Regions from separate parts of the Variovorax sp. P1_H2 genome, predicted to be linked through region 1. Evidence: riboswitches for the same ligand, from Rfam matches in the RefSeq annotation. Region 1 holds a riboswitch; the other holds the start of a gene.
The links. Region 1 has a riboswitch for glycine ahead of gcvT (glycine cleavage system aminomethyltransferase GcvT). Riboswitches for the same ligand answer to the same signal wherever they lie in the genome.
Positions count from the first base shown of each region.

Region 1 (8,194 bases):
TGGAGCGCACCTGCCAGAGCCAGAAGCCCGCGATCAGCTCCTTGGTCTCGCTGAACGGGCCGTCGATGACGGTCCGCTCCTTGCCGGAAAAACGCATGCGGGCGCCCTTCGAACTCGGGTGCAGGCCTTCGCCCGCGAGCAGCACGCCGGCCTTGACCAGCGCCTCGTTGTAGTTGCCCATGTCGGTCAGCAGCTGCTGGCTCGGCATCACGCCGGCCTCCGATTCCTTGCTGGCCTTGACGATCACCATGAATCGCATGTTCTTGCTCCTTCGGTTTCGAGGCCGGCGGCAGTCGGGGATCGACCGCACAGTTCCGGGGCTCTGAATGGACGTCGAAGCAGCAGGCGCGAAATCGACAGCCAGCTGGCCATCGACTTGTAAAAGAATGCTTCTCGCGTCAGCTGCCGGCGTAGTCTTCCGTGGGGACGCAACTGCAGAACAGGTTGCGGTCGCCGTAGACGTTGTCGACCCGGCCGATCGGCGGCCAGTACTTGGCCTGCCGCAGGCTGGTCAGCGGGAAGGCGCCGAGCTCGCGCGAGTAGGGCCGGGTCCATTCGGTGCCGAGCAGGCTGGCCGCGGTGTGCGGCGCGTTCTTCAGCGGGTTGTCGTCCTTCGGCCAGATGCCTTCCTCGATGCGGCGGATCTCGCCGCGGATCGCGATCATCGCCTCGATGAAGCGGTCGAGTTCGGCCAGCGGCTCGCTCTCGGTCGGCTCGACCATCAGCGTGCCGGGCACCGGGAAGCTCAGCGTCGGCGCATGGAAGCCGTAGTCGATCAGCCGCTTGGCGACGTCCTCGGCGCTGACGCCGCTGGCGTCCTTGAACGGGCGCAGGTCGAGGATGCACTCGTGTGCCACGTGGCCGTTGGGGCTTGCGTACAGCGTCGGGTAGTGGTCCTTGAGCCGCGCGCTGATGTAGTTGGCGCTGAGGATCGCGGTCTCGGTCGCGGCCTGCAGCCCCTTGGCGCCCATCATCCGGCAGTACATCCAGCTGATCGGCAGCACCGCCGCGTTGCCCAGCGGCGCCGCCGACACCGCGCCCACCGCGCCGTTCGACGGCAAGCCGCCGGTCGCGTGTCCCGGCAGGTAGGGCACCAGGTCTTCCACCACGCACACCGGGCCGACGCCGGGGCCGCCGCCGCCGTGCGGAATGCAGAAGGTCTTGTGCAGGTTCAGGTGGCTGACGTCGCCGCCGAACTCGCCCGGCGCCGCCACGCCGACCAGCGCGTTCATGTTGGCGCCGTCGACGTAGACCCGGCCGCCGTGCGCGTGCACGATCTCGCAGAGCTCCTTGACGCGGGTCTCGAACACGCCGTGGGTGCTGGGGTAGGTGATCATCACCGCGGCGAGCGTGGCGCTGTGCTTCTCGCAGGCGCGCTGCAGGTCGTCGATGTCGACGTTGCCGTCGGCGTCGCAGGCGGTCACCACCACCTTCATGCCGACCATCTGGGCGCTGGCCGGATTGGTGCCGTGCGCCGACGAGGGGATCAGGCAGACGTTGCGGTGCGTGTCGCCCCTGGCTTCATGGAAGGCCTTGATGGCGAGCAGGCCCGCGTACTCGCCCTGCGAGCCGGCGTTGGGTTGCAGGCTGATGCCCGCGTAGCCGGTGGCTTCGCAGAGCCAGGCGCGCAGCTGGGCGTCGAGCTGTGCGTAGCCATGCAACTGGTCGGCCGGTGCGAAGGGGTGGATGTTCGCGAACTCGGGCCAGGTGATCGGGATCATCTCGCTGGTCGCGTTGAGCTTCATGGTGCAGCTGCCGAGCGGGATCATGCTGCGATCGAGCGCGAGGTCCTTGTCGCTCAGGCTGCGGATGTAGCGCAGCATCGCGGTCTCGCTCTTGTGGGTGTTGAACACCGGGTGCGTGAGGAAAGCGCTGCTGCGGCGCAGGTCCTCGGGAAGGCGCAGCTGCGCCGTGGCGGCGATGGCGTCGAAGTCGGGTCCCCGCGTGCCGGCCGTTGCGAACAGTCTCCACAGCATCTCGACGTCGGCCCGGGTGGTGGTCTCGTCGAGCGAGAGGCCCAGGTGATGCTGCAGCCGATGGCGCAGGTTGACGCCGGCAGCCAGGGCCCGTTCGTGGATGGCCTGGGTGTCCTCGCCGGTTTGGATCGTGAGCGAATCGAAGGCCGTGCCGTTGACCAGCTCGCGGCCCATCTGTTCGAGGCCCTGGGCCAGCACCGCCGTCAGCAGGGCGACGCGCTGCGCGATGCGGCGCAGACCCTCGGGCCCGTGGTAGACCGCGTACATGCTGGCGACCACCGCCGGCAGCACCTGCGCGGTGCAGATGTTGGAGGTGGCCTTCTCGCGCCGGATGTGCTGCTCGCGCGTCTGCAGCGCGAGCCGGTAGGCCGGCTGGCCGTGGGTGTCGACGCTGACGCCGACCAGTCGGCCGGGCAGCGAGCGCTTGAACTCGTCGCGGCAAGCCAGGTAGGCCGCATGCGGGCCGCCGTTGCACATCGGCATGCCGAAGCGCTGGGTGGTGCCGCAGACGATGTCGGCATCCCACTCGCCGGGCGGTGCCAGCAGCGTCAAGGCCAGCAGATCGGCTGCCACGCAGAAGGCGGCTTCGCACTGGTGTGCATAGCCGGCGAGCGGACGCAGGTCGTGCACCTGGCCGGTGGTGGCGGGGTACTGTGCGAGCGCGCCGAAGAAGCCGCCGCTGGCCATCAGATGCGGCAGGGTCTCGGACGCGGTGCTGACCTTGACCTCGATGCCCAGCGGCGCGGCGCGCGTGCGGATCACCTCGATGGTCTGCGGATGGCAGTCGCCCGAGACCAGGAACACGTTGCTCTTGCTCTTGACGCTGCGCCGGGCCAGCGTCATTGCCTCGGCGGCCGCGGTGGCCTCGTCGAGCATCGAGGCGTTGGCGATCGCCATGCCGGTGAGGTCGCAGACCATGGTCTGGAAATTGACCAGCGCCTCCATGCGGCCCTGCGAGATCTCGGCCTGGTAGGGCGTGTAGGCGGTGTACCAGGCCGGATTCTCGAGCACGTTGCGCAGGATCACGCCGGGCGTGTGGGTGCCGTAGTAGCCCTGGCCGATGAAGCTCCTGGCCACCTTGTTCTTCGCCGCGATCGCCTTCAGCTCGGCCAGCGCGTCGGCCTCGGTGATCGGCGCCGGCAGCCGCATCGGGCGGCTGCGGCGGATTGCCGGCGGCACGATGCCGTCGATCAGTTCGGCGCGTGTGGTCGAACCGACCGCAGCGAGCATGGTCTGCTCGTCGTCGGCTTCGATGCCGATGTGGCGGGCGATGAATTCCTCGGCGTTCTGGAGGTCGCGCAGCGAGAGGTGGGAAGGCACGGGAGTCGGCATGGAGGGCTCGGGTGATGGTGCGGGAATCAGCTTTCGGCGGAGAACTTCTCGTAGGCGGTCCCGTCGAGCAGCGCCTCGAGCTGGGTCGGGTCGCTCATGCGCACCTTGAAGAACCAGCCCGCATCCATCGGCGCGCTGTTGGCCAGCGAGGGGTCGGCGCGCAGCGCCTCGTTGACCTCGGTGATTTCGCCCGAGACCGGCATGAAGACGTCGGCCGCGGCCTTGACCGATTCGACGACACCGGCGACGTCGCCCTGCGCGAAGCCCTTGCCGACTTCGGGCAGGTCGACGAAGACCACGTCGCCGAGCGCATCCTGCGCGTGCACCGTGATGCCGACGGTGACCAGCGCCGCGTCGGCTTCGGGGCGCACCCACTCGTGGTCCTTGGTGTACTTGAGGGTCATGGGAAGAACTCCTTGAAGAAAGGCTGGCTTGGAAAAATCGGGTGAGGGACTGTCAGCCCCGGTGGTAGCGGGCCGGCACGAAGGGCATCGTGCTGACTTCCATCGGCACCGGCTTGCCGCGCACCATGGCCTGGATCCGCGTGCCGGGCTCGGCATAGGCGAGCGCGACATAGCCCATCGCGATCGGCCGGTCGACGCTGGGGCCGAGCAGGCCGCTGGTGACCTGGCCGATGGCCAAGCCCTCGAAGGACTCGAGCACGGTGCCGTCGCGCACCGGCACGCGCTCCAGCGCCACCAGGCCGACGCGCTTGCGCTTCAGTGTCTCGTGGTCGAGATGGCCGGCCGTTCCATTGGCGGCGATGAGCTGCGCCAGCACCCGGGCCGCACCCGGGAAGCCGCCTTCGCGCGCTCCGCCGCTGCGCCGGACCTTCTGGATCGCCCAGCCCAGCGCGGCCTCGACCGGCGTGGTGCTTTCGTCGATGTCGCTGCCGTAGAGGCACAGGCCGGCCTCGAGCCGCAGCGAATTGCGCGCGCCCAGGCCGATCGGCTTGACCTCGGGCTGGGCCAGCAGCAGGCGGGCCAGCGCTTCGGCGTCCTTGGCGGCGACCGAGATCTCGAATCCGTCTTCGCCGGTGTAGCCGCTGCGCGTGACGAAGGCCGTGATGCTGCCGATCTGCACCGCGCCGCCGGTCATGAAGACGAAGCGCTCGACGCCGGGCGACAACCTGGCCAGCGTGGCCGCGGCCTGCGGGCCCTGGAGCGCGAGCAGGGCGTGGTCGGGCATCGGCAGCACCTGGCAGCGCTGGCCGATCCGGGCCTGGATGTGGGCGATGTCGGCCTGCTTGCAGGCGCCGTTGACGATCACGAACAGTGAATCGTTGCCTTCGTTGAAGAACATCAGGTCGTCGAGGATGCCGCCCTGTTCGTTCAGCAGCAGCCCGTAGCGCTGCTTGCCGGGCGCCAGCCCGATGACGTCGACCGGCATCAGGCTTTCGAAGGCGGCGGCGGCATCGGGCCCGGCCAGGCGCAGCTGTCCCATGTGGGAGATGTCGAACYGGCCCGCGGCCTCGCGCGTGTGCTTGTGCTCGGCCATCAGGCCGGTGGGATATTGCACCGGCATCGAATAGCCGGCAAAGGGCACCATGCGGGCGCCGAGCGCCAGGTGCAGGCCGTGGAGCGGGGTCTTCAGCAGATCGTCGGATGCGGCAGCCAAGGGCGGTTCTCCAAAAGGGGCAGTGCTTGTTCCATGGCGAGAAGCCATGGGCCACCCCTGCTGTCCGCTTTACCTGAGAGATTCGCCCCACGATCGGGGTTTGCTCCTTCGGTGGGCGGTGCGACGCGACTTTCGCGACCAACCGCCTCTCTCCAGCAAGGAAACGCCCTGAATTGGGGCGTCTTGTCAGTCCTTTTGCCTGAGCGTTCGGGCCCTTGGTTCGGGGGACCTGCGCCTTCGGCGGCCCCACCGCGGCGGGACGCTCTCCTGACCGTTGGAGTGTAAGGGAATCGGCGGGCCGCCGGCCGGCGACTTCAATGCACCGGCGACGCGGGGAGCAGTTTGTCGATGCGCTCGCGGATCGCCTCGGCGCGCGCGACGCCCGCCATCTTCTCGATCTCGTCGAGCATGGTGCTGGCGGTGGCCAGCATCGAGGTCCGGTCGCGCGCCGCCCGCAGCGCCTCGCGCAGGCGTTCGGCGAGCACCGGATCGCGGCGCACGAACATGCGCTCGCAGAGGTCGAACAGGAACATGCGCGTGGTGGCCATCGAGGGCTTGCCGTCGAAGGCGTCCGCCGCGACCGGCGCATCGTCGATCGGGCGGTCGCGGAGGTAGCCCTCCTGCACCAGGTGGCGCGCCACCCGGCCGGCTTCTTCGCGGCCGCCGAACAGCGCCCCGAAATCTGTCAAGGAGCGCTGGCCGTCGGCCATCAGCAGCAGGGCGCGCTCGCGCTGGCCCAGCGTGCGGCGGCCGGGCTGGAGCTCCAGGCGCGCTTTGTCGGTCTTGGTGAGGAACATGGATTGCGGTGGCGATCGGTAGACGAGCGCCGCAGCATGGAGCCCCCGCGTGACGGTTTGATGAAACCGCCCGCCCAGCCGCTATTTCGCGTAGACCAGATCACGCAACCCGAGCGAGATGCCGGGCACGTAGGTGACCACCATCAGGCAGGCCAGGATCACCAGCACGAACGGGATGAGGTACGGCACGATGCGGTCGAGCGAGATGCGTGCCACCGTGCAGGCCGCGAACAGGTTGACGCCGAAGGGCGGCGTGATCATGCCGAGCGCCAGGTTCACCACCATGACCAGCCCGAAGTGCACCGGATCGATGCCGAAGTGCTGCGCCACCGGCGCCAGGATCGGCGCCAGCACGATGATCGCCGCGCTGGTCTCGATGAACATGCCGATCACGAACAGGGCCGCATTGACGCCGAGCAGAAACATTGCCGGCGACTGCAGCACCTCCTGCAGCCAGCGGCCGATCGCGTCGGGCACGCCGGCGCGCGTGATCAGGAAGGCGAACAGGCCGGCGTTGGCGATGATGAACATGATCACCGACGAGGACACCACCGACTTGCGCAGCACCGCATAGAGTTCGGCCGGCCTGATCTCGCGGTAGATCAGCGTGCCGACGATCAGCGCGTAGAGCACCGCCACCGCCGACGCCTCGGTGGGCGTGAAGATGCCGCCGTAGATGCCGCCCAGGATGATCACCGGCATCAGCAGCGCCCAGCCGGCGCGCCAGGTCGCGGTGCCGACGCCGAGCCGGCCGTCGCCGTCGTTCTTGCCCAGTCCCTTGAACTTGCAATAGACGTAGACGAAGGCCATCAGCGCCAGGCTGATCAGGATGCCCGGGCCGAAGCCGGCGATGAACAGCTCGCCGATCGAGACCTCGGCGCTGACGCCGTACAGGATCATCGGGATCGAGGGCGGGATGATGACGCCGAGTTCGGCGCTGGTGGCCTGCAGCGCGGCCGCGTAGCCGACCGGGTAGCCGTGCTTGATCAGCGCCGGGATCAGGATCGCGCCGATCGCGAAGGTGGTCGCCACCGAAGAGCCCGACACCGCCGCGAAGATCATGCAGGTCAGCACGCAGGTCATCGGCAGGCCGCCCTGCACGCCGCCCACCAGGCTCTTGGCGAAGTCGACCAGCCGGCGCGAGATGCCGCCGGTCTCCATCAGGTTGCCGGCCAGGATGAAGAAAGGAATGGCGGCGAGCGGAAACTTGTTGATCGCGTTGAACATCTCCTTGACGGAAATCAGCATGTTCGCGTTGGAGGCCTGGATGCCGAGCACCGAGGCCAGGCCGATCGAGACGGCGACGGAGATGGTGAGTGCGAAGCACACCACCATGGTCGTGATCATCACGGCGGTCATTGAGCGGTTTCCAGTTCGTTGCGCTGCGGGTCGATCAGGTTGGCGATGATGCCGATGACGCAGAACAACCCGCCCACCGGCAGCGCCGCGTAGGCCCAGAACATCGAGACCGATTCGAGCCCGGCCATCGACTGCACGCTGCCGCGCTGCGCGTAGTCCCAGCCCCACCAGATGATGACTGCGATCAGGGTCAGCGCGGCCAGGCATACGACCCAGTCGAGCACCCGGCGGACCTTGGGCGGGCTCCAGCGGTAGAGCACGTCGACGCTGACCATCGCGCCCTGGCGGAAGGCGGTCGGGATGCCCATGAAGACCATCCAGATCAGGCTGATGCGGATCAGGATCTCGGACCATTCGGCCGGTTGTTCGAGGACGAAGCGGGTGACGATCTGGAACACGCCGAGCGAGGAGGCGACCACCAGCATGAAGCAGGCGATCGCCATCGCCAGGCCGGTGGTCCAGCGGTCGAGTGCGAGGAAGGCGGATTTCATAGGGGCATCAGGGATTCGAACGAAAAAGCGCCCGCCAGTGAGACTGAGCGGGCGCGCGCTGCCGCGAGAATGTCGCGGCCGCGGATGGCATTACTTGACGTCGCGGATCTTGTCGAGGTTGGCCTTGCCGAACTGCTTCTCGAACTCGGCGTTGACCGGTGCCAGCGCGGCGACGAACCTGGCCTTGTCGACGTTGTCGATCACAGTCATGCCCTTGGCGCGCAGATCGGAGACGCCCTTGGCATCGTCCTCGTCGACGCGAGCCCGGTTGGCCTTGATGGCTTCCTTGGCGGCGTCGAGGAAGGCCTGCTTGTCGGCGGCGCCGAGCTTGTCGAAGGCGGCCTTGTTCATCACGAAGATGCAGGGCGAGTAGACGTGGCCGGTCAGGGTGAGGTGCTTCTGCACCTGGTCGAACTTGGCCGAGATGATGACCGGCAGCGGGTTCTCCTGGCCGTCGACCGTGCCTTGCTGGAGCGCAGTGAAGACCTCGGGGAAGGCCATCGGCGTGGTGATGATGCCGAAGCCCTTGTAGGCCGCGATGTGCACCGGGTTCTCCATGGTGCGCATCTTCAGGCCCTTGAGGTCCTCGGGCGCCTTCACGTCGCGCTTGCTGTTGGTCATG
Region 1 covers NZ_JBFUCJ010000022.1:16,746-24,939, forward strand. Annotated here, with positions in the region: gene AC1D2E_RS10475 (YciI family protein) at 1-259, opposite strand, end outside; gene gcvP (aminomethyl-transferring glycine dehydrogenase) at 399-3,308, opposite strand; gene gcvH (glycine cleavage system protein GcvH) at 3,335-3,712, opposite strand; gene gcvT (glycine cleavage system aminomethyltransferase GcvT) at 3,765-4,925, opposite strand; glycine riboswitch at 4,976-5,091, opposite strand; glycine riboswitch at 5,107-5,205, opposite strand; gene AC1D2E_RS10495 (hypothetical protein) at 5,240-5,722, opposite strand; gene AC1D2E_RS10500 (TRAP transporter large permease) at 5,804-7,081, opposite strand; gene AC1D2E_RS10505 (TRAP transporter small permease) at 7,078-7,572, opposite strand; gene AC1D2E_RS10510 (TRAP transporter substrate-binding protein) at 7,663-8,194, opposite strand, start outside.

Region 2 (20,169 bases), on a different contig from region 1:
GAGCTCGGCGAACTGATCGCCGAGATGGCGGAGCGCACCGACACCGGCTACCTGTTCGGCGGCCTGTCGTCGGGCCGGGTCGGCTCGCTGCAGTTCGCGATCGGCGGCAACGGCAACATCCGCGGCCATGGCGCGGTTGGCGGCGTGTTCTCGGGCGGCCTGTCGGGCGTGGTGTTCGGCGAAGGCGTGCGGCTGGTCTCGCGCGTGACCCAGGGCTGCCAGCCGGTGTCGCGCGAACGCGAGATCACCGAGGCCGACGGCAACCTGCTGCTCGAGCTCGACGGCGAGCCCGCGCTCGACGTGCTGCTGGCCGACCTGCGGGTGTCGCTCGATGCGCCCGAGCAGGCGATCGATGCCGTGCGCGCCACGCTGGTCGGCCTGGCCGAGGCCGGCAGCGACGGCGTCCGGCGCACCGGCGATCTGGGTGCCGACGTGAGGGTGCGCCACATCATCGGTCTCGACCCGACGCGTCGCGGCGTGGCGATCGCGGATGTGGCAGCGGCCGGCATGCGCATGAGCTTCTGCCGCCGCAATGTGCAGGCCGCGCGTGCCGACCTGATGCGCGTCTGCGCCGAGATCCGCGAGGAACTGGAGCCCCAGGAGCAGACGCTGGCGACCGCGCGCGAGATCGCGGCCGGCGAGGCCGAGGCCGCGCCGCATCCGGCGCGCCGCATCGCGGGCGCGATCTACGTCAGCTGCTCGGGCCGCGGCGGGCCGCACTTCGGGGCCCCCGGCGCCGAGCTCCAGATCGTGCGCCATGCGCTCGGCGACGTCCCGCTGGTCGGCTTCTTCGCCGCCGGCGAGATCGCCCGCAACCACCTCTACGGCTATACCGGCGTGCTGACCGTCTTCACGGGCGATGACTGAAGGCCCCCACGCTCCCCCACTGCGTGTGGGTCGCTGCCCCCCGAGGGGGCCGCAGGCCGCCTTGGGGCGGCCCGGCGCCGGCCTGAGAGCTTAGGCCGGCTGCAGGGTCGGGGACAGCCCTGAGCGGGCACCGGTGAAGGCGAAATCGACCTCCGGCGCCAGCCCGCTGACGATCCGCGCGATCGACTTGCCGGAGCCGCAGGCGTGGGTCCAGCCCAGCGTGCCGTGGCCGGTGTTGAGGAACAGGTTGGGAAGCCTGGACGCCCCGATCAGCGGCACGTTGCTCGGCGTCACCGGGCGCAGCCCGGTCCAGAACTGGGCCGCGGAGGCGTCGCCGGCGCCCGGGAACAGTTCCTCCACGCGCCGCACGATCGCCTCGCAGCGCACGGGGTTCAGGTCGCGGTCGTAGCCGTTGAGCTCGGCGGTGCCGGCAATGCGCAGGCGGTCGCCCGCGGCCGAGGTGTAGCGCGAGAACACCAGCTTGAACTCGTCGTCGGTCAGCGAGACCTGGTGCGCCTTGGAGGCGTCCCGGACCGGCATCGTCACCGAGTAGCCCTTGGCCGGATAGATCGGCAGCCGGATGCCCAGCGGCGCGGCCAGGAGGGGGCTCAGCGAGCCCATCGCCAGCACGTAGGCGTCGCCGCGGATGCGCTGGAAGCGGCCTTCGTCGTCGGTCGCCTCGACGTGGTCGAGGCGGCCGCCGGCTGCGCGCAGCGCGGTCACGGTATGGCTCATGAGGAAGCGCACGCCGGCTGCCTCGGCCAGCCCGGCCAGCCCGCGCGCGAAGCGGTTGGCATCGCCCGATTCATCCTCGGCCGTGTAGGTCGCGCCGGCCAGCTGCGGCCGGATGTGCGACAGCGCGGGCTCGAGCCTCACGGCCTCGTCGGCCGAGATCACCCGCCGGTCGCAGCCGAGCGCGCGCATCTGCTCGGCGGGCTCCAGCGCGGCGTCGAACTCCTTCTGCGTCGTGTAGAAGTGCAGGATGCCCTGCGTGCGCTGGTCGTAGTCGATCCCGGTGTCGCGCCGCAGCTGCTGCAGCGTGTCGCGGCTGTAGGTGCCCAGGCGCACGATCTGCTCGATGTTGTGGCGGGTGCGCGCCGGCGTGCATTCGCGCAGGAACGAAAGGCCCCAGAGCCACTGGCGCATGTCGGCGCGGATGCGGAACAGCAAGGGCGCATCTTCCTTGCCGAGCCATTGCAGCACCTTGAGCGGCGCCCCCGGGTTGGCCCAGGGCTCGGCATGGCTGACCGAGATCTGGCCGCCGTTGGCAAAGCTGGTTTCCGCCGCCGGCGTGGCCTGGCGGTCGATCAYGGTCACATCGTGGCCGAGTTGCTGGAGGTAGTAAGCCGAAGTCACGCCGAGCAGGCCGGCGCCAAGAACGATCACGCGCATATCGAGAACCCTTGATGGTTGCAGCGCTCGAACGCAACGGAGACGGCATGCTGTCGAAACGAAAGCAACCGGACCGTGCGTCCAAGTTGCCGCTCCCCCTGTCCTCGGTACCTGAGAGATTCACCCGCTGCGCCCGCAGCGGGTTTGCTCCTTCGGTGCACCACGCGCGGCGTGATGGCTCTCCAGACGGCTTTGACAGTGAACTGCAGTACGAGCCCATCGCGTGGGCCGACCTGAGCGTTTATGGGAGTTTGCGCCTTCGGTGGGGCCCCTGGGCCCGCTCTCCTGCAGTGGGCGGATTGTAGCGGCTAAGGGCGCCGGAAGGCGAAGTCGAGTTCGGGCCGAAGTCCGCTGACGATCCGCGCGATCGACTTGCCCGCGCCGCAGGCATGGATCCAGGTTCGAGCGCCGGGCGCGGTGTTCAGGAACAGGTTGGGGAGGCGGGTCTTGCCGATCATCGGCAGCCGGTTGGTGCTGGCCGCGTGCATGGCGGTATCGAAACTGGCCCGCGCGGCGTCGGCGACGCCGGGCAGCAGCATCTCGGTGCGGCGCACGATCGCCCGGAAGCGGTCCGAGTCGGGCTCGGCCTCTTCGTCGAGCCCGGCCCGCACGACGGCCCGGACCTGCAACTGGTCGCCGGCCGGCGTTTCGATGCGCGTGATGCGCAGCTTGCCCTGGCGGTCGCGCAAGGGCATGCGCGGCGCCAGCGAAGGGTTCAGGATCGGCATCGTGACGATGTATTCGCGCACGAAGCGCAGCGGCATGTCGATGCCCAGGTCTTCGGCGTGCGGCACGCTCGACGCACCCAGCGCCAGCACGTAGGCCTGTGCGCGCAAAGTGGTCGGCTCGCCGGCGGCATCGAGCAGCTCGACATGGTCGATCCGGCCGTTGCGTTCCTTGAGCGACACCACGGTGTGCCGCGTCATGAAGCGCACGCCGGCGGCGCGGCACAGGAACACCAGGCTGGCGGCGAACTGCGCCGGATCGCGCGCCGGGTCTTCCTGCGCGTGGGTCGCTCCGGCCAGCTTGCCGCCCATCGCCTTCAGCGCCGGTTCCAGGACGATGGCTTCGTCGGCCGACAGCAGCCGTTCCTCGCAGCCGAGGCTGGACCAGTGCGTGGCGCCGGCCGTCCGGACCCGGAAGGCCTCGGGATCGGTGTAGATGTTCATCAGGCCGGCCGAGCGCGAGCCCTGGGGCACTCCGGCTTCGTCGCGCAGGGCGCGCGCGCTCTTGCGGCTGTACGCCGCCAGTCGCACGAGATGGTCGAGGGGATCGCGCTTGGCCGGCGTGCCGACGGCCCGGTCCATCAGCCTGGAGAGGCCGCGACGGATGCCGCTGCACAGCCTGGACAGCTTCCTGCCGCGCCGGGGCGATGCCGCTGCGGCCGGCGCTGCGGTCGCCAGGCCGCGTGCCTTGGCCGCCGGCGTCGCATGCCGGTCGACCACGGTCACTTCGTGTCCGAGCTGTTGAAGATAGTAGGCCGAGGTCACGCCGAGCAAGCCCGCGCCAAATACAACCACGCGCATGTCCGAATCCTTTTGGGAGGGCATGAACGGCGGGCGTTAGCGCTTACTGTAAAAGCGGCAAGACCCGGGGTTCAGACTGCCGCTCCCCCTGTCTCTGTTACCTGAGAGTTTCACCACGCGGCCACTGGCAGCGGGCTTGCTCCTTCGGTGCACCACTTGGCGTGGTGGCTCTCCAGTCGGCGATTGATCGAATGAGGCAGTGCCTGAACCGCGGTTTGGGCGGTTCACCTGAGCGTTCATGGGAGATTGCGCCATCGGTGGGACGGAAGCGTCCGCTTTTCTGCTGGGCGGATTTTATAGAGGAAACCGGTTTCCGTGTTTTTCAGGCCCGGCGCAGGCGGGTGAACAGCTCGAACTCCCAGTTGCGCATGCCCAGCAGCAAGGTGTAGCCCTCGCGCTCCTTGGGGGTCAGTTTCTGGTCGGTCTGGTGCTGCTGCGCAAAGTCCTGGGCCACCCGCTGCAGCCGGTCGAGGAAGGCCGGTGCCAGCGACTTGCTGATCGATCCGTGCACCAGCAGCAGGCCCTCGGCCGGCCCGTCGAAGCCGCCGCGGTAGTAGTCGAGCACCACGTTCTCGCGGAAGAAATCCATCACCGGCCCGTGCGGGCGCCAGCGGAAGGTCTTGGCGAGCTTGAGTCGGTAGCGGTTCAGCGGCCGCAGCTCGATGATGCCGATCCGGTCCAGTTGGGCCAGGTAGCCGATGCACTCGGCCTCGGTGATCCGGTAGGCGCCGACGATCTGCTCCAGCGTCCACTGGCTCAGCACGCAGATCGCCAGCAGCAGCAGCTTCTTGTCCTTGACCACCGCCTTCTCCTGCTCGAGCGTGAGCTCCTTGAGCAGGGGCTGCGCGTCCGCCACCCGGCGCGCCAGCTCGGCGAAGTCGATCTTGAGGGCCCGGCAGATGGCGTCGACCCGGGTCAGCGGCATGTCGCCCTTGGCCAGCATCCGCTTGACGCTGGACTCGGCCATGTCCAGCGACTTGGCCAGGTCGGCATAGGTCATGCGGGCGGATTTGAGTTCGTTCTTGAGGGCATTGACCAGGTCGACGGTGGTACTCATGGCGGAAGGGAGTATTGCGGATTGATACCCGGGGTGGTGAAAAAGTGCTCCGTATCGATTCTCGATGCCGTCCGAGGGGTTGACAACCTAGATTCCACCTCCTCGAGCACCCATCGGAGCCTGCCATGTCCCTGCCGTCCCTCTCCCGCCGCGAACACGCCCTGCTGGCGCTGGCCGTGCTGCTCGTCGGCGCGGCGGTACTCGGTCCCACGGTTCCGGCACCGGGCGCGGCCGCCTTTGCCGATGGCCGGTCCTGGCGCGCGCTGCCGAACGCCGTGAACGTGTTGAGCAACCTGCCTTTCGCCGTGCTGGGCCTCTGGGGCCTGCGCTGCCTGCACTGGCTGGACCGCGCCCATGACCAGCTGCAGGACGCCGCACCGCTGCCCCAGGCCGTCGCGCCGGCGCCTGTCAATGCGCTCGACTGCGCCTGGATGTTCTTCGCCGGCCTGGTTCTCACGGCGCTCGGGTCGGCCTTCTACCACCTGCAGCCCGACGACCTGCGGCTGGCGGCGGATCGGGCCGGCATGGCGGTGGCCTTCGCGGGGCTGGTCGGCTTTGCGGTCTGCGAGCGGGTCAGCGCCCGCGCCGGCTGGACGGCCGCCTGGTTCACGCTGGCCGGCGGGCTGCTGGCCGCGGCCGTCTGCCATGGCACCGGCAACGCATGGCCCTGGGCGGTGCTGCAGTTCGGCGGCATGGCGCTGGTGCTCGCGCTGGCGCTGGTTCGCCCGGTGGCCGGCGCCATCGGCCTCAAGCTCGGCGGGCTGCTGTTCTTCTACGCGCTGGCCCAGCTGTTCGAGCTGGCCGACCCCGCGATCTACGCCGCGACGCACCAGCTGCTGTCGGGCCACAGCCTCAAGCACCTGACGGCGGCCCTGGCGGCGCTCCCGGTGCTCCACGCCTTGCAGACGATGGGGCGGCAGACGCTGCGGCACAATTCGCACGCCGCCCCCCTGACCGCCTGAGACCTTGCGGGACAGATCAAGAAACTGCGCAGCAGTTTTTGCTCTGTCCTCAACTGACTAAGACCTTGCGGGACAGACCAAGAAACTGCGCAGCAGTTTTTGCTCTGTCCTCAACTGACCAAGCCCCCGTCCGCCGCCCCCCCCCCGAATGACGACACCCACCACCGAAGCCGCATCCGCCAGCCAGCCCGAGGGGCCGTCGCACGCCAACCAGTTCACGCTGCTGCGGCAGCGGCGCTTCGCGCCCTTCTTCTGGACCCAGTTCGCCGGCGCAGCCAACGACAACCTGTTCAAGTTCGCCTTCACGGTGATGGTGACCTACCAGCTGCAGCTGAACTGGATGCCTCCGGCGATGGCGGGGCTGGCGATCGGCGCGCTGTTCATCCTGCCCTTCCTGTTGTTCTCGGCCACCGCCGGGCAACTCACCGACAAGCAGGACAAGACGAAGATGATCCGCTTCGTCAAGAACCTGGAGATCGCGATCATGGCGATCGCCGCCTGGGGCTTCCTGCGGGCCGACGCGGCGGTGCTGCTCGGCTGCGTGTTCCTGATGGGGCTGCACTCCACCCTGTTCGGTCCGGTCAAGTTCGCCTACCTGCCGCAGGTGCTGGCGCCGCGCGAGCTCACCGGCGGCAACGGCATGGTCGAGATGGGCACTTTCGTCGCCATCTTGCTGGGCCAGGTCGCGGGCGGCCTTCTGGTGGCCTTGCCGCAGGTCGGCCATGCCACCGTGGCCGTCGCCTGCCTGCTGCTGGCCCTGGCCGGACGCGCGGTGGCGCAGGCGATCCCGCCGGCCCCGGCCACCGACCCGGGCCTGGCGATCAACTGGAACCCGGTCAGCGAGACCTGGCGCAACCTGAAGCTCGCGCATGGCAACGTGGTGGTGTTTCGCTCGCTGCTGGGCATCTCGTGGATGTGGTTCTTCGGCGCCGTCTTCCTGGCCCAGTTCCCGAGCTTCGCGAAGGAGGTGCTGCATGGCGACGAGCAGGTGGCTTCGCTGCTGCTGGTGGTGTTCTCGGTCGGCATCGGCGCCGGCTCGCTGCTGTGCGAGACGCTGAGCCGGCGCCAGGTCGAGATCGGCCTGGTGCCGCTGGGCGCGATCGGCATGAGCGTCTTCGCGATCGACCTGTACTTCGCCTCGCGCGGGCTGCCGGCCGGGGCGCAGCTGGGGCTGGGCGCGTTCACGGCCCAGCCGGCGCACTGGCGCGTGATGGCCGACCTGGGCCTGCTGTCGCTGTTTGCCGGGCTCTACAGCGTGCCGATGTACGCGCTGATCCAGATGCGCAGCCAGCCCACCCACCGGGCCCGTATCATCGCGGCCAACAACATTCTGAATGCGCTCTTCATGATCGCCAGCTCGGTCATCGCCGGGGCGTTGCTGAAGGGGGACTTCACGATTCCCCAGATCTTCCTGTTCACCGGCATCGCCAACGCGTTGGTCGCTTTCTACATCTTCATGCTGGTGCCCGAATACCTGCTGCGCTTCGTGGCCTGGGTGCTGTCGCACTTCGTCTACCGCTTCGACATCCGGGGCCAGGAGCACATTCCGGCCGACGGGCCGGCGGTGCTGGTCTGCAACCATGTGAGCTTCATCGACGCGGTGCTGCTGATGGCCGCCAGCCCGCGCCCGATCCGCTTCATCATGGACCATCGGATCTTCCGCGTGCCGGTGCTCGGCGGGCTGTTCCGGCTGGCCAAGGCGATCCCGATCGCGCCGCAGAAAGAGGACCCGGCCGCCTACGAACAGGCCTTCGCCGACGCCGCCCAGGTGCTGCGCGACGGCGATCTGCTCGCCATCTTTCCCGAGGGCGCGATCACCCGCGACGGCAGCCTGCAGCCCTTCAAGGGCGGCGTGATGAAGATCCTCGATGCCGCCCGCGCCGGCGGCATCGAGCCGCCGGTGGTTCCGATGGCGCTGACCAACCTGTGGGGGTCGTACTTCAGCCGGATCGAGGCGCGCGACGGCCAGAACGTCGCCATGGTGCGGCCGTTCCGGCGCGGCTTCTTCAGCCGCGTGGGGCTCCGCGTCGGCTGTGCGATGCCCCGCGCCGAAGTGCAACCCGAGACCCTGCAGCGGCGCGTGAGCGTGCTCCTCGGCACCTGAGGTCCGTCCGGCCGATGCCCAGCCCCCGCGAGATCCTGCACGTGCTCACCTGGCTGGGCGACAGCGGCTTCCTGCTGCCCGCTGCGCTCTGGATCGCGGTCTGGCTCGGCATCCGCAGTCACACCCGACCGCTGGCGCTGCTGTGGATCCTGCTGTTCGGTTTCGGCGGCAGCCTGATCGCCAGCTCCAAGATCGCCTTCCTCGGCTGGGGCATCGGCAGCGCCAGGCTCGACTTCACCGGCTTCAGCGGCCATACGGCGATCGCTGCCAGCGTCTGGCCGGTGGCCTGCTGGCTGGCCGTCTCGCGCTGGGAGCATCCCGTGCGGGTCGCGGCGGCGGTCTTCGGATGGCTGCTCGCCGCCTTCATCGGCCTCACCCGGCTGGCGCTCGATGCCCATTCGCTGTCGGAGGTGGTCGCCGGCTATGCCCTCGGCATGGTGGTCAGCGCCACTTTCCTCTGGTGGCAGCACCGGCTGCCGCATCCGCGCGTCAGCTGGACGCTGGTGCTGCTGAGCCTGGCCACCCCGATGTTCTTCCTTCGGCCCGGCACGCCGGCGCCGACCCAGGGCCTGCTCGAAGTGATCGCCGTGCGGCTGGCCGGGATCGAGCGGCCCTTCACGCGCGCGGACCTGCTGGCGGGCCGCCGGACGCCGCTTGGTATCAAGTAGCGATACCGGCGGCGCAGGGTACCGCGACCACGACACGAATGCGCTTCGGGCGGCGAAGGGGCGGACCATGATCCGCGCACTTTCACTTCCTGGACGAGAGGATCCCATGAAGCAGTACCTGCTCACGTTTCTGGTCGCGGCCTGTGCCGCGTGCACCCGTATCGTCGCGCCGGCCGCAGCCTCCCTGCAGGGCGAGGCCATCGTCAGCGCGTCGATGCCCCCGGCCATGGGCCGCGTGCTGCCGCAGGCCGGGAATTCGTGGTGAAGCGCGAGCCCACCAATTTCGGCCCCTACGAGCGCGAGTACCGGGAGCGCGTGTCCCATCCGCAGCATGTGATGAAGGTGGTGCTGCAGACGGGCCTGGTGGCCGCGACCGTGATCGTGGCCGGCGTGTTCGTGTTCCCGATGAATCCCGAAGCCGGCCCCGCGGTCGTCCAGAATCGGCCGCCGGCAAGCAACACAACGTCCCGAGAGGAAGAATGCAATGAGCAAGGCACTGCGCCTGTCCGAAAAGTGGTTTCGCCGCGGCCTCTGGGGGGTGGCGATTGTGTTCGCTGGCTTCCTGGTCGGGCTCGGTAGCACGATCGTCGGCGACCTGCCGCGGGTCGAGCACCGGATCGAGCTCGACGATTTCATCGACCGGGCGGCGGCCGACCCGTTGCGCCACACGGTGCGCGATGCCGAGCGCAGCGAGCAGCAGGCCGCGCGCGAGCGCGAGCAGGCCGATCTCAAGCTGGTCACCGCGCAGCAGGCCAGCCGGGCGGCGCGCGAGACCTTCGGCAACTGGCTCGCCACCCGCCGCGCCACCGCCCAGCCCGATCAGGACACCGAGTTGATCGCCCGCACCCGGGCCCTCGATGCCCTGAAGGCGAAGGAGGACGAGGCCGAGCGCAACGTGGTGGCGCAGCGGCAGATCGCGCTCGACGCCCGGCAGTCGCGCCAGCGGGCGCAACAGCAGCTGCTGGTGCTCGAGGAGGCGGCGCGCAAGCGGCTCGATGCCGAGAACCGCAAGGTCGAGTTGCGGGTGTTCCTGTACCGGCTGGCGCTCACACTGCCGCTGCTGGTGATCGCCGGCTGGCTGTTCGCGAAGAAGCGCAAGAGCACCTGGTGGCCCTTCGTCTGGGGCTTCATCTACTTCGCGCTGTTCGCCTTCTTCGTCGAACTCGTGCCCTACCTGCCGAGCTACGGCGGCTACGTTCGCTATGTCGTGGGCATCGTGCTGACGGTGCTGGTCGGGCGCTACGCCATCCTGGCGCTCAACCGCTACCTGGCGCGGCAGAAACTGGCCGAGGCGCAGCCCGAGACGGTGCGCCGCAACGAGCTGAGCTACGACACGGCATTGGCACGGCTGTCCAAGAGCGTCTGCCCGGGCTGCGAGCGCCCGGTGGACCTCAAGAACACCGAGATCGACTTCTGTCCGCACTGCGGCATCGGCCTGTTCGACCATTGCCGTGCCTGCGATGCGCGCAAGAGCGCCTTCGCCAAGTTCTGCCATGCCTGCGGCACGGCGGCGGATCCAGGTGCTGCGCCCCGCGCGCCGTTGCCGGGGCCGCTTCAGGTCCAGCCGGCGTCCACCACGTAGTCCTGGGCGGTGCACATCTTCGAATCGTCGGCGGCGAGGAACAAGGCCATGCTGGCGATGTCCTCGGCCATCACGCGGCCCGGCAGGCACTGGGCCGCGTCGATCTCGGCGGCCGATTCGGGCTTGACCCAGAGCCGCAGCTGGCGCTCGGTCATGACCCAGCCCGGCACGATCGCGTTGACCCGGATGTTGGCCTTGCCGAGGTCGCGCGCCAGCGAGCGCGTGAGCCCGCGCGCGGCCGACTTGCAGGCCTGGTAGACCGGATAGCCGGCGCCCTTGATCATCCAGCTGATCGAGCCGAAGTTGATGATCGAGCCGCCGCCGAGCGCGCGCATGTCGTCGGCCACCGCCTGGGCAGCGAAGAACTGGTGCTTGAAGTTGACCGCCACGAGACGGTCGAAGTCCTCGCTCGTGACGTCGGCCATCTGGTGCCGGCGGTCGTTGGCGGCGTTGTTGAGCAGCACCTGGATCGGCCCGAAGCGCGCGCGCACCGCGGCGATCGTGGCGGCCAGCGCGGCCACGTCGGTGACATCGCAGGCCTGGAACAGCGGCGCGTTGCCGCCGCCCAGCTGCTGCGCCAGCGCCGTGCCGGCCGCGGCGTCGAGGTCGCAGAAGCCGACCCGTGCGCCCTGCGCATGGAAGGCGCGCACCAGGCTCTCGCCGATGCCGGAGGCGCCGCCGGAGATGAAGACGGTGCGTCCGGCCAGCGATGGGTAGATGGCGGAGGGGGCAGGGGAGGTCGATGAGTTCATGCGCAAATTCTGACCGTCCGCCGTGTCGCTCGCCACCCGTGTGAACGAGAATGCGCGCGTTTGCAACACCTGACGGGATGCCAATCGAATGAGCGCAGACCTCACCCACCCAGCCGGCCCGGAAGGACTGGTCGAACTCGCAGCCGGCCCGATGCGCCTGCTGCTGGCCCCGCGGGTCGGCGGCGCCATCGCGGTCCTGCACGAGCAGCGCGGCGGCGAGCGGCTCGATTGGCTGCGGCCGGCCTCCGCCGAGGACCTGGCGCGGGGCGATCCCTTCGCGATGGGCAGCTTTCCGCTGCTGCCGTGGTGCAACCGCATCCGTGACAGCCGCGCGCGGTTTGCCGGCCGCGACATCGCGATCGCCGCCACGCACCCGGCGCGGCCGTCCGGCAAGCATGCGCTGCACGGTCTCGGATGGCTCCGGCCCTGGCAGGTGGCCGAGTCCGGGCCGGCGCAGGCCCGCCTCGCGCTGGCCTTCGAGGCCGACGGTCAATGGCCCTGGGCCTTCGAGGCGACGCAGCGTTTCGAGCTCGATCGGTCGGGGCTTCGCTGCACGCTGGCGCTGACCAACCGCGACACGGCGCCGATGCCCGCCGGCATCGGCCACCACCCGTACTTTCCGCACCGTCCCGGGACGCGGCTTCGGACCGCCACCGCCGCCATGTGGCGCGCCGATGCCGAGGTGATGCCGGTGGCGCTCGAGCCGACTGCCGAGGTGGCGCGGCTGCGCGAGGGCGTTGCGTTGTCGGAACTCGACCTCGACAACAACTTTACGGGCTGGCAGCGCGAGGCCCGCATCGAGTGGCCCGATGCCGGGCGCACGCTGGTGCTGGCGGCCGATTCGCCACTGGACTTCTTCGTCTTGTACTGCCCGCGCGGCGGCGGCCATTTCTGCGCCGAACCGGTGAGCCAGTGCACCGACGCGATCAATCTCTCGGATCGGCACGGGCCGACCGAGATCGGCGGTGCGGTGCTGGCCCCGGGCGAGACCCTCTCGGGGTCCTGGTCGCTGCGCTCGGCCTAGATGCCGCGCGCCCGATCAGCCTTGAAGCGGGCGCGGAATTCGGCAAAGCTTCCGGCGTCGAGCGCGTCGCGGATCTCGCGCATCAGGTTCAGGTAGTAGTGCAGGTTGTGGATGGTGGTCAGCATCGGGCCGAGCATCTCGCCGCAGCGGTCGAGGTGATGCAGGTAGGCGCGGCTGAAGCCGTCGCGCCCGCCCGCTTCCCACGGCACGCCCGAGGCGCCGGCACAGGCGTGGCAGCTGCAGCTGGCATCGATCGGCTGCGGGTCGCTCTTGTGGCGGGCGTTGCGCATCTTGAGGTCGCCGTAGCGTGAGAACAAGGTGCCGTTGCGCGCGTTGCGGGTCGGCATCACGCAGTCGAACATGTCGACGCCCTGCGCCACGCCTTCGACCAGGTCCTCGGGCGTGCCGACGCCCATCAGGTAGCGCGGCTTGTGGGCCGGCAGCCGGTGCGGCGTGTGGCCCATGATGCGCAGCATCTCGTCCTTGGGCTCGCCGACGCTGACGCCGCCGATCGCGTAGCCCGGAAAGTCCATCTCGACCAGCTGCGCGAGCGATTCCTCGCGCAGGTTCTCGAACATGCCGCCCTGGACGATGCCGAACAGCGCATTCGGGTTCTCGAGCCTCGAGAACTCCGCCTGGCAACGCTTCGCCCAGCGCAGGCTGAGCGCCATTGACTGGCGGGCTTCGGCCTCGGTCGTCACGTGACCGTCGACGTCGTAGGGCGTGCACTCGTCGAACTGCATCACGATGTCGCTGTTGAGGAGGGTCTGGATCTGCATCGAGACCTCGGGCGTGAGGAAGAGCTTGTCGCCGTTGACCGGCGATGCGAATTTCACGCCTTCCTCGCTGATCTTGCGCATCGCGCCGAGCGACCAGACCTGGAAGCCACCCGAGTCGGTGAGGATCGGCTTGTCCCACTTCTCGAAGGGGTGCAGGCCGCCGAAGGCCGCCATGACGTCGAGGCCGGGCCGCATCCACAGGTGGAAGGTGTTGCCCAGGATGATCTGGGCGCCCATCTCGTGCAGGCTGCGCGGCATCACGCCCTTGACCGTGCCGTAGGTGCCCACGGGCATGAAGATCGGGGTCTGCACCACGCCGTGGTTCAGCGTGAGCGTGCCGCGGCGCGCATGGCTTTGCGGGTCGGTGGCGAGGAGATCGAAGTTCAGCATGATGTGACAGGGGTTCGTGCAAGCAGCATGGCGTCGCCGTAGCTGAAGAAGCGGTAGCGCTCGCGGATCGCGTGGGCGTAGAGCGCCATCGCGTGTTCGTAGCCCGCGAAGGCGCTGACCAGCATCATCAGCGTGCTCTTGGGCAGGTGGAAGTTGGTGACCAGCAGGTCGACGTGAGCAAACGCGAAGCCCGGCGTGATGAAGATGCGGGTGTCGCCGCTGGCCTCGCCGCTCTTGGCCCAGCTCTCGAGCGTGCGCACGGTGGTCGTGCCGACCGCGATCACGCGGCCGCCGCGCGCCTTGCACTCGGCGATGGCGCGCTGGGTCGCCTCGGGCACCTCGTAGCGCTCGGCATGCATGGTGTGCGCGGCGATGTTCTCGGTCTTCACGGGCTGGAAGGTGCCGGCGCCCACGTGCAGCGTGACGCTGGCGCGCCGCACGCCGCGGGCCTCGAGTTCGGACAGCAGCACGTCGTCGAAATGCAGCGCTGCGGTCGGCGCCGCCACCGCGCCGGGCACGCGCGCGAACACGGTCTGGTAGCGGCGCTCGTCGTCGGCCGAATCGGTGTGCGCGATGTAGGGCGGCAGCGGCACGTGGCCGCAGCGCGCCATCAGCGCGTACGGGTCTTCGCCCGCCGGGCTGTCGAAGCGGAAGCGGAACAGCGCGCCGTCCTCCTCGGGCCAGCGGCCCAGCAGCGTGGCCGTGAAGCCCCCGGTCATCGCCAGCGTGGTGCCGATCGGCGGCTTCTTGCTGACCTTCATGTGCGCCACCACCTCGGGGCCCTGCAGCACGCGCTCGACCAGCAGCTCGAGCTTGCCGCCGGTGGGCTTCTCGCCGAAAAGCCGCGCCTTGACCACGCGCGTGTCGTTGAACACCAGCAGGTCGCCGGGCCGCAGCAGCGAAGGCAGCTGGTTGAAGATGCGGTCGACCGGTGCGGGGCCGGTGCCGTCGAGCAGGCGCGAGGCGCTGCGTTCGGCGGCGGGATGCTGGGCCACCAGGTCGGGCGGCAGGTCGAAATCGAAATCGGAAAGCGTGAAGGCGCGCATGGTGCTTGAGGGCCGGACGGGCCCGTGCCAAGGAGGCATGGGAAAGAGGGAGGCGAGGAGCCGGGCAGAATTGTCCCATGCCCGCCGAGTCCAAGCCCCTGTCCGCCGAAAAGCCCGTTGCCGCGCCTGCGCCCGGCACCGGGCTCAGCGTGGTCCAGCGGGCGTTGCGCAAGCTCGGCCTGGTGCGCGACATCGATTTCGCGCTCTACCTGCCGATGCGCTACGAGGACGAGACCCGCATCGTGCGGCTGGCCGACGTGCGGGACGGCGAGATGGCGCAGATCGAAGCCGTGGTGACCGAGTGCGAGGTGGTGTTCCGGCCGCGGCGCCAGCTGATCGTGACGGTGGACGACGGCAGCGACACCTGCCAGCTGCGCTTCTTCAATTTCTACCCCTCGCAGCAGAAGCAGCTGGCCGTCGGCGCCCGGGTGCGGGTGCGCGGCGAGGTGCGCGGCGGCTTCATCGGGCGGCAGATGATGCATCCGGCCGTGAAGGCCGCCGGCACCCAGCTGCCGGAGGCGCTGACGCCGGTCTATTCGACCATCGCCGGGCTGGCCCAGCCGGTGCTGCGGCGCGAGGTGCGCAGCGGCCTGGCGCGGGCGGTGCTCGACGAGACCCTGCCGGCGGGCGCCACGCCGCACGGTGCCTGGGGGTTGCGCCGGGCGCTGAGCTTCCTGCACTATCCTGCGCCCGATGTCTCGATGGCCACGCTCGAGGATCACAGCCATCCGGCCTGGCAGCGGCTGAAGGCCGACGAACTGCTGGCGCAGCAGCTGTCGCAGCTGCAGGCGCGGCGCGCGCGGGCGGCGCAGCGGGCGCCGGTGCTGGACGCCGCGGTCTACGGCGCTTCGCTGCATCGCGAGCTGCTGGCCGCGCTGCCCTTCGCCCTGACCGGCGCGCAGCAGCGCGTCGGCGAGGAGATCACGCGCGACCTGGCGCGCGCGCTGCCGATGCACCGGCTGCTGCAAGGCGACGTCGGCTCCGGCAAGACCGTGGTGGCGGCGCTGGCGGCGGCGCGCTGCATCGACGCCGGCCACCAGTGCGCGCTGATGGCGCCGACCGAGATCCTGGCGGCCCAGCATTTCGGCAAGCTGGTCGGCTGGCTCGATCCGCTGCTGGCCGAGCGGGGCCTGCGCGTGGCCTGGCTCACGGGCAGCCAGAAGAAGAAGGAGCGCGACGCGATGTCGGCCGCGGTCGAGAGCGGCGAGGCGGCGCTGGTGATCGGCACCCACGCGGTGATCTCCGAGAAAGTGCGCTTCAGGAAGCTCGCGCTGGCGATCATCGACGAGCAGCATCGCTTCGGTGTGGCCCAGCGCCTGGCCCTGCGCGGCAAGGCCGTCGGCGAGCTCGAACCGCACCTGCTGATGATGAGCGCAACCCCGATCCCGCGCACCCTGGCCATGAGCTACTACGCCGACCTCGACGTCTCCACGCTCGACGAGCTGCCGCCGGGCCGCACGCCGATCGTCACCAAGCTGGTGGCCGAGCACCGCCGCGACGAGGTCATCGACCGGATCCAGGCCCAGCTGCAGCAGGGCCGGCAGGTCTACTGGGTCTGTCCGCTGATCGAGGAGAGCGAGGCGGTCGACCTGCGCAACGCCACGGAGACCCGCGACGAACTGGCCGATGCGCTGGGCGACCAGGTCGGCGTCGGCCTGCTGCATTCGCGCATGCCGACCGCCGAGAAGCAGGCGGTGATGGAAAGCTTCACGGCCAACAAGCTGCAGGTGCTGGTCAGCACCACGGTCATCGAGGTCGGGGTCGACGTGCCCAACGCCTCGCTGATGGTGATCGAGCATGCCGAGCGCTTCGGGCTCTCGCAGTTGCACCAGCTGCGCGGCCGCGTCGGCCGCGGCGCCGCGGCCTCGGCCTGCGTGCTGCTGTACGCGCCGAACGAAGGCGGCCGGGTCGGCGAGACCGCGCGGGCGCGGCTCAAGGCCATGGCCGAGACCAGCGACGGCTTCGAGATCGCGCGCCGCGACCTCGAGATCCGCGGCCCCGGCGAATTCCTCGGCGCCCGCCAGTCGGGCGCGCCGCTGCTGCGCTTCGCCGATCTCAGCACCGACGTCATGCTGCTCGACTGGGCCCGCGCGCTGGCGCCGCAGATGCTCGATCGGCATCCCGAACTCGCCGCCAGACATGTGGACCGCTGGCTCGGGAGCAAGGCCGAATACCTCAAGGCCTGACCCCAAGGCGGCGCAGCCAGGCCGGTTGGTGAAACACCGCGGAACCGGCTCCGCCGGGCCGCCGGTGTTGCCCCCGGCAGGGGGTGGGCGCCCCGACACGAAGTGCGGGGCAACCTGGGGGCGAGCAATAATTGACGAAAACTATGACGTTAACGGAACTCAAATACATCGTCGCTGTCGCCCGCGAGCGCCACTTCGGCAAGGCCGCCGAGGCCTGCTACGTCTCGCAGCCCACGCTGTCGGTGGCGATCAAGAAGCTCGAGGACGAGCTCGAGGTCAAGCTCTTCGAGCGCAGCGCCGGCGAAGTCACGGTGACGCCGCTGGGCGAGCAGATCGTGCAGCAGGCGCAGAGCGTGCTCGACCAGGCGGCCAGCATCAAGGAGATCGCCAAGCGCGGCAAGGACCCGCTGTCCGGGCCGTTGAACCTCGGCGTCATCTACACCATCGGCCCCTACCTGCTGCCCGACCTGGTGCGCCAGAACATCGCCCGCACGCCGCAGATGCCGCTGGTGCTGCAGGAGAACTTCACCGTCAAGCTGCTCGAGATGCTGCGCGCCGGCGAGATCGATTGCGCGATCATGGCCGAGCCCTTTCCCGACACCGGCCTGGCGGTCGCCTCGCTCTACGACGAGCCCTTCATGGCCGCGCTGCCGGCGCACCATCCGCTGGCCGATCGCGAGTCGGTGAGCTCCGACGAGCTCAAGAAGGAAACCATGCTGCTGCTCGGCACCGGCCACTGCTTCCGCGACCACGTGCTCGAGGTGTGCCCCGAGTTCGCGCGCTTCTCGAGCAATGCCGAAGGTATTCGCAAGAGCTTCGAGGGCTCCTCGCTCGAGACCATCAAGCACATGGTGGCTTCGGGCATGGGCGTGACGCTGGTGCCGCGGCTGTCGGTGCCGGCCGAGGCGCTCAAGCCGCGCACCAAGGGGCGCAAGGAGGTCGAGCAGATCGTGCGCTACCTGCCGGTGCGTGACATCCATGGCGGCGAGCCGCCGACACGCCGCGTGGTGCTGGCCTGGCGCCGCAGCTTCACGCGCTACGAGGCGATCGCAGCCCTGCGCAACGCGATCTATGCTTGCGAACTGCCAGGCGTCAGGCGTCTGTCCTGACGTCCTGCGATAGAGTGCGGCTGTTGCGAAGCGGCCCTCTCCGCTGGCCCCTGTTTGCTGCCGTCAACCCTCCTGTAGAAAGAACCTGTCGCCATGGCCAAAGTCATCAAGAAGCCGAAGTCGCCCGCCACGCCCGCGCCAGCACCCTCCGCCGGCAAGGTGCCGAAGAAGGGGGGCGTCAAGGTCGCCGAGGAATCGGGCAGCCGCAGCGCGCCGATCATCAACATCGGCATCGATCGGCAGGACCGCGCCGCCATCGCCGAGGGCCTGAGCCGTGTGCTGGCCGATACCTACACGCTCTACCTGACCACCCACAATTTCCACTGGAACGTGACCGGCCCGCACTTCAATTCGCTGCACGCGATGTTCATGGGCCAGTACACCGAGCTGTGGGGCGCGACCGACGTCATCGCCGAGCGCATCCGCGCCCTGGGCCACTACGCGCCGGGCTCCTACGCCGAGTTCAGCAAGATCGCCACCGTGCCCGACGTGCCGCAGACGCCGCCCAGGGCGATGGAGATGGTGCGAATCCTGGTCAAGGGCCACGAGACCGTGTCGCGCATCGCGCGCGCGTTCATCCCGGTGGCCGAGGAAGCCGGCGACGATCCGACCGCCGACATGCTGACCGCCCGCTGCACCGTGCACGATCAAACGGCCTGGATGCTGCGCTCCCTGCTCGAAGAGTGACTCGCTGGCAGTGGCCCACCCCGTGTCGATGATGCCCGGGCGTTCACGGATCGCGCTGTGGCTCGACCTGATCCGCTGGAACCGCCCGGCGGGCTGGCTGCTGCTGCTCTGGCCGACCCTGGGCGCGCTCTGGTTCGCCGCCGGCGGCTGGCCGGGCTGGCACCTGCTGGTCGTCTTCGTGCTCGGCACCATCCTGATGCGCAGCGCGGGCTGCTGCATCAACGATGTCGCCGATCGCGAGTTCGACCGCCATGTCAAGCGCACCGCGCAGCGGCCGGTCACCAGCGGCGCGATCTCGGTGAAGGAGGCGCTGGCGGTGGGTGCGGTGCTCGCGCTGGCCGCCTTCGCGCTGGTGCTTAGCACCAACCTCGTGACGGTGCTGTGGTCCTTCGTGGCGCTGGCCGTGACGCTGGTCTATCCCTACGCCAAGCGCTTCGTCTCGATCCCGCAGGCGGTTCTTGGCATCGCCTTCAGCTTCGGCATCCCGATGGCTTTCGCGGCGGTGCGCGCCGAGGTGCCGGCGCTGGCCTGGTGGCTGCTCGCGGGCAACCTGTTCTGGGTGCTGGCCTACGACACCGAATACGCCATGGTCGACCGCGACGACGACCTGCGCATCGGGATGAAGACCTCGGCGATCACCTTCGGGCGTCTGGACGTCGCGATCGTGATGGCCTGCTACGCGATGTTCCTCGTGGTGTGGACCGCGGTCGGCGCCGGCAGGGGCCTCGGCCCGGTCTTCTACCTGGCGATCGCCGCGGCGGCGGGCCAGGCGCTCTGGCACTGGCGCCTGATCCGGGACCGCACGCGCGAGGGCTGCTTCAAGGCCTTCCGCCTCAACCACTGGCTCGGCTTCACGGTCTTCGCCGGCGTCGCCGCGGGGTTTGAGCTCGCCCCCAGGTTGGCTCACTTCGTGTAGCTGCCCACCCCCTGCCGGGGGCAACACCAGCGGCCTGGCAAAGCCAGATCCGCGGTGTTTCACCAACGGGCCTGGCTGCGCCGGCCGTGAAACTGACGGTGCTCTTGCTTCTTGGCGGCGCGAAGCGCACGCCTGTTGGTGGGCAGTCGCGGAACCGGCTTCGCCGGGCCGCTGACTGCGCCCCCGGTAGGGGGTGGGCGCCCGGACACGAAGTGCCGGGCAACCTGGGGGTGAGCCTATGCTCCGAATTCGGCGGCCAGTTCGCCGGCGCGGCGATGGGCCGCGTGGACCGCGGCCTTGAACTTGCCGGCCAGGTCGGCGTTTTCCATCGCCGTGATCGCCGCATAGGTGGTGCCGCCCTTGGAGGTCACGCGATCGCGCAGCACCGCCGGCGGTTCGCTGGCGCCGGCAGCCAGCGCCGTCGCGCCCGAGAAGGTGCCGACCGCAAGCTGGTGGGCCTGTTCCGGTGTCAGGCCGAGCTCGATGCCGGCCTCGGTCAAGGCCTCGATGAAATAGAACACGTAGGCGGGCCCGGAGCCGGAAATCGCGGTGACCGCGTCGAGCGCCGCCTCGGCATCGACCCAGAGCAGTTCGCCGGTGGGGCCCAGCACCTGTTCGACCCGCTTGCGGCCCGCGGCATCGACGGCGCTGCGCGCGAACAGTCCGGTCATGCCCCGGCCGACCAGTGCCGGCGTGTTGGGCATGGCGCGCACCACCCGTTCGGTGCCGAGCCAGCGGGCGATGCTGTCGGACGGGATGCCGGCGGCGACGCTGACATGCAGGGCGTCGGGTGCCAGCCCGCGCACCGGTTTCGTGGCCTCGGCGAAGTGCTGCGGCTTGACCGCCCAGACGATGACTTCGCAGCGTGCCAGGGCCGGGCCGGCCTCGGCCTGGGCGACGATGCCGAAGTCGCGCGCCAGGCGCTCACGGGCCTCGGCGAAGGGCTCGACCACTTCGAAAGTGGCGGCCGGCGTGTCCTGCCGGATGAGACCGGCGATGACTGCGCTGGCCATGTTGCCGCCGCCGATGAAGGCGATCGGCGGCAGGGGGGCCGGCTCCTGGCGGGGCAGGAAGGTGACTGCGATGTTCATGATTTGTCCGTGAATTCGAAGGCGGCGAACT
Region 2 covers NZ_JBFUCJ010000030.1:40,604-60,772, reverse strand. Annotated here, with positions in the region: gene AC1D2E_RS13215 (FIST signal transduction protein) at 1-867, shown strand, start outside; gene AC1D2E_RS13210 (D-amino acid dehydrogenase) at 958-2,259, opposite strand; glycine riboswitch at 2,348-2,455, opposite strand; glycine riboswitch at 2,456-2,557, opposite strand; gene AC1D2E_RS13205 (FAD-dependent oxidoreductase) at 2,568-3,809, opposite strand; glycine riboswitch at 3,864-3,971, opposite strand; gene AC1D2E_RS13200 (helix-turn-helix domain-containing protein) at 4,108-4,842, opposite strand; gene AC1D2E_RS13195 (hypothetical protein) at 4,968-5,804, shown strand; gene AC1D2E_RS13190 (MFS transporter) at 5,953-7,908, shown strand; gene AC1D2E_RS13185 (phosphatase PAP2 family protein) at 7,923-8,576, shown strand; gene AC1D2E_RS13180 (hypothetical protein) at 8,683-8,841, shown strand; gene AC1D2E_RS13175 (serine endopeptidase) at 9,061-10,158, shown strand; gene AC1D2E_RS13170 (SDR family NAD(P)-dependent oxidoreductase) at 10,131-10,910, opposite strand; gene AC1D2E_RS13165 (aldose 1-epimerase) at 10,999-11,934, shown strand; gene tgt (tRNA guanosine(34) transglycosylase Tgt) at 11,931-13,103, opposite strand; gene queA (tRNA preQ1(34) S-adenosylmethionine ribosyltransferase-isomerase QueA) at 13,097-14,149, opposite strand; gene recG (ATP-dependent DNA helicase RecG) at 14,227-16,335, shown strand; gene AC1D2E_RS13145 (LysR substrate-binding domain-containing protein) at 16,479-17,444, shown strand; gene AC1D2E_RS13140 (Dps family protein) at 17,538-18,131, shown strand; gene ubiA (4-hydroxybenzoate octaprenyltransferase) at 18,160-19,047, shown strand; gene proC (pyrroline-5-carboxylate reductase) at 19,284-20,138, opposite strand; gene AC1D2E_RS13125 (esterase-like activity of phytase family protein) at 20,135-20,169, opposite strand, start outside.
Region 2: another riboswitch for glycine. It lies ahead of AC1D2E_RS13205 (FAD-dependent oxidoreductase); the one in region 1 lies ahead of gcvT (glycine cleavage system aminomethyltransferase GcvT).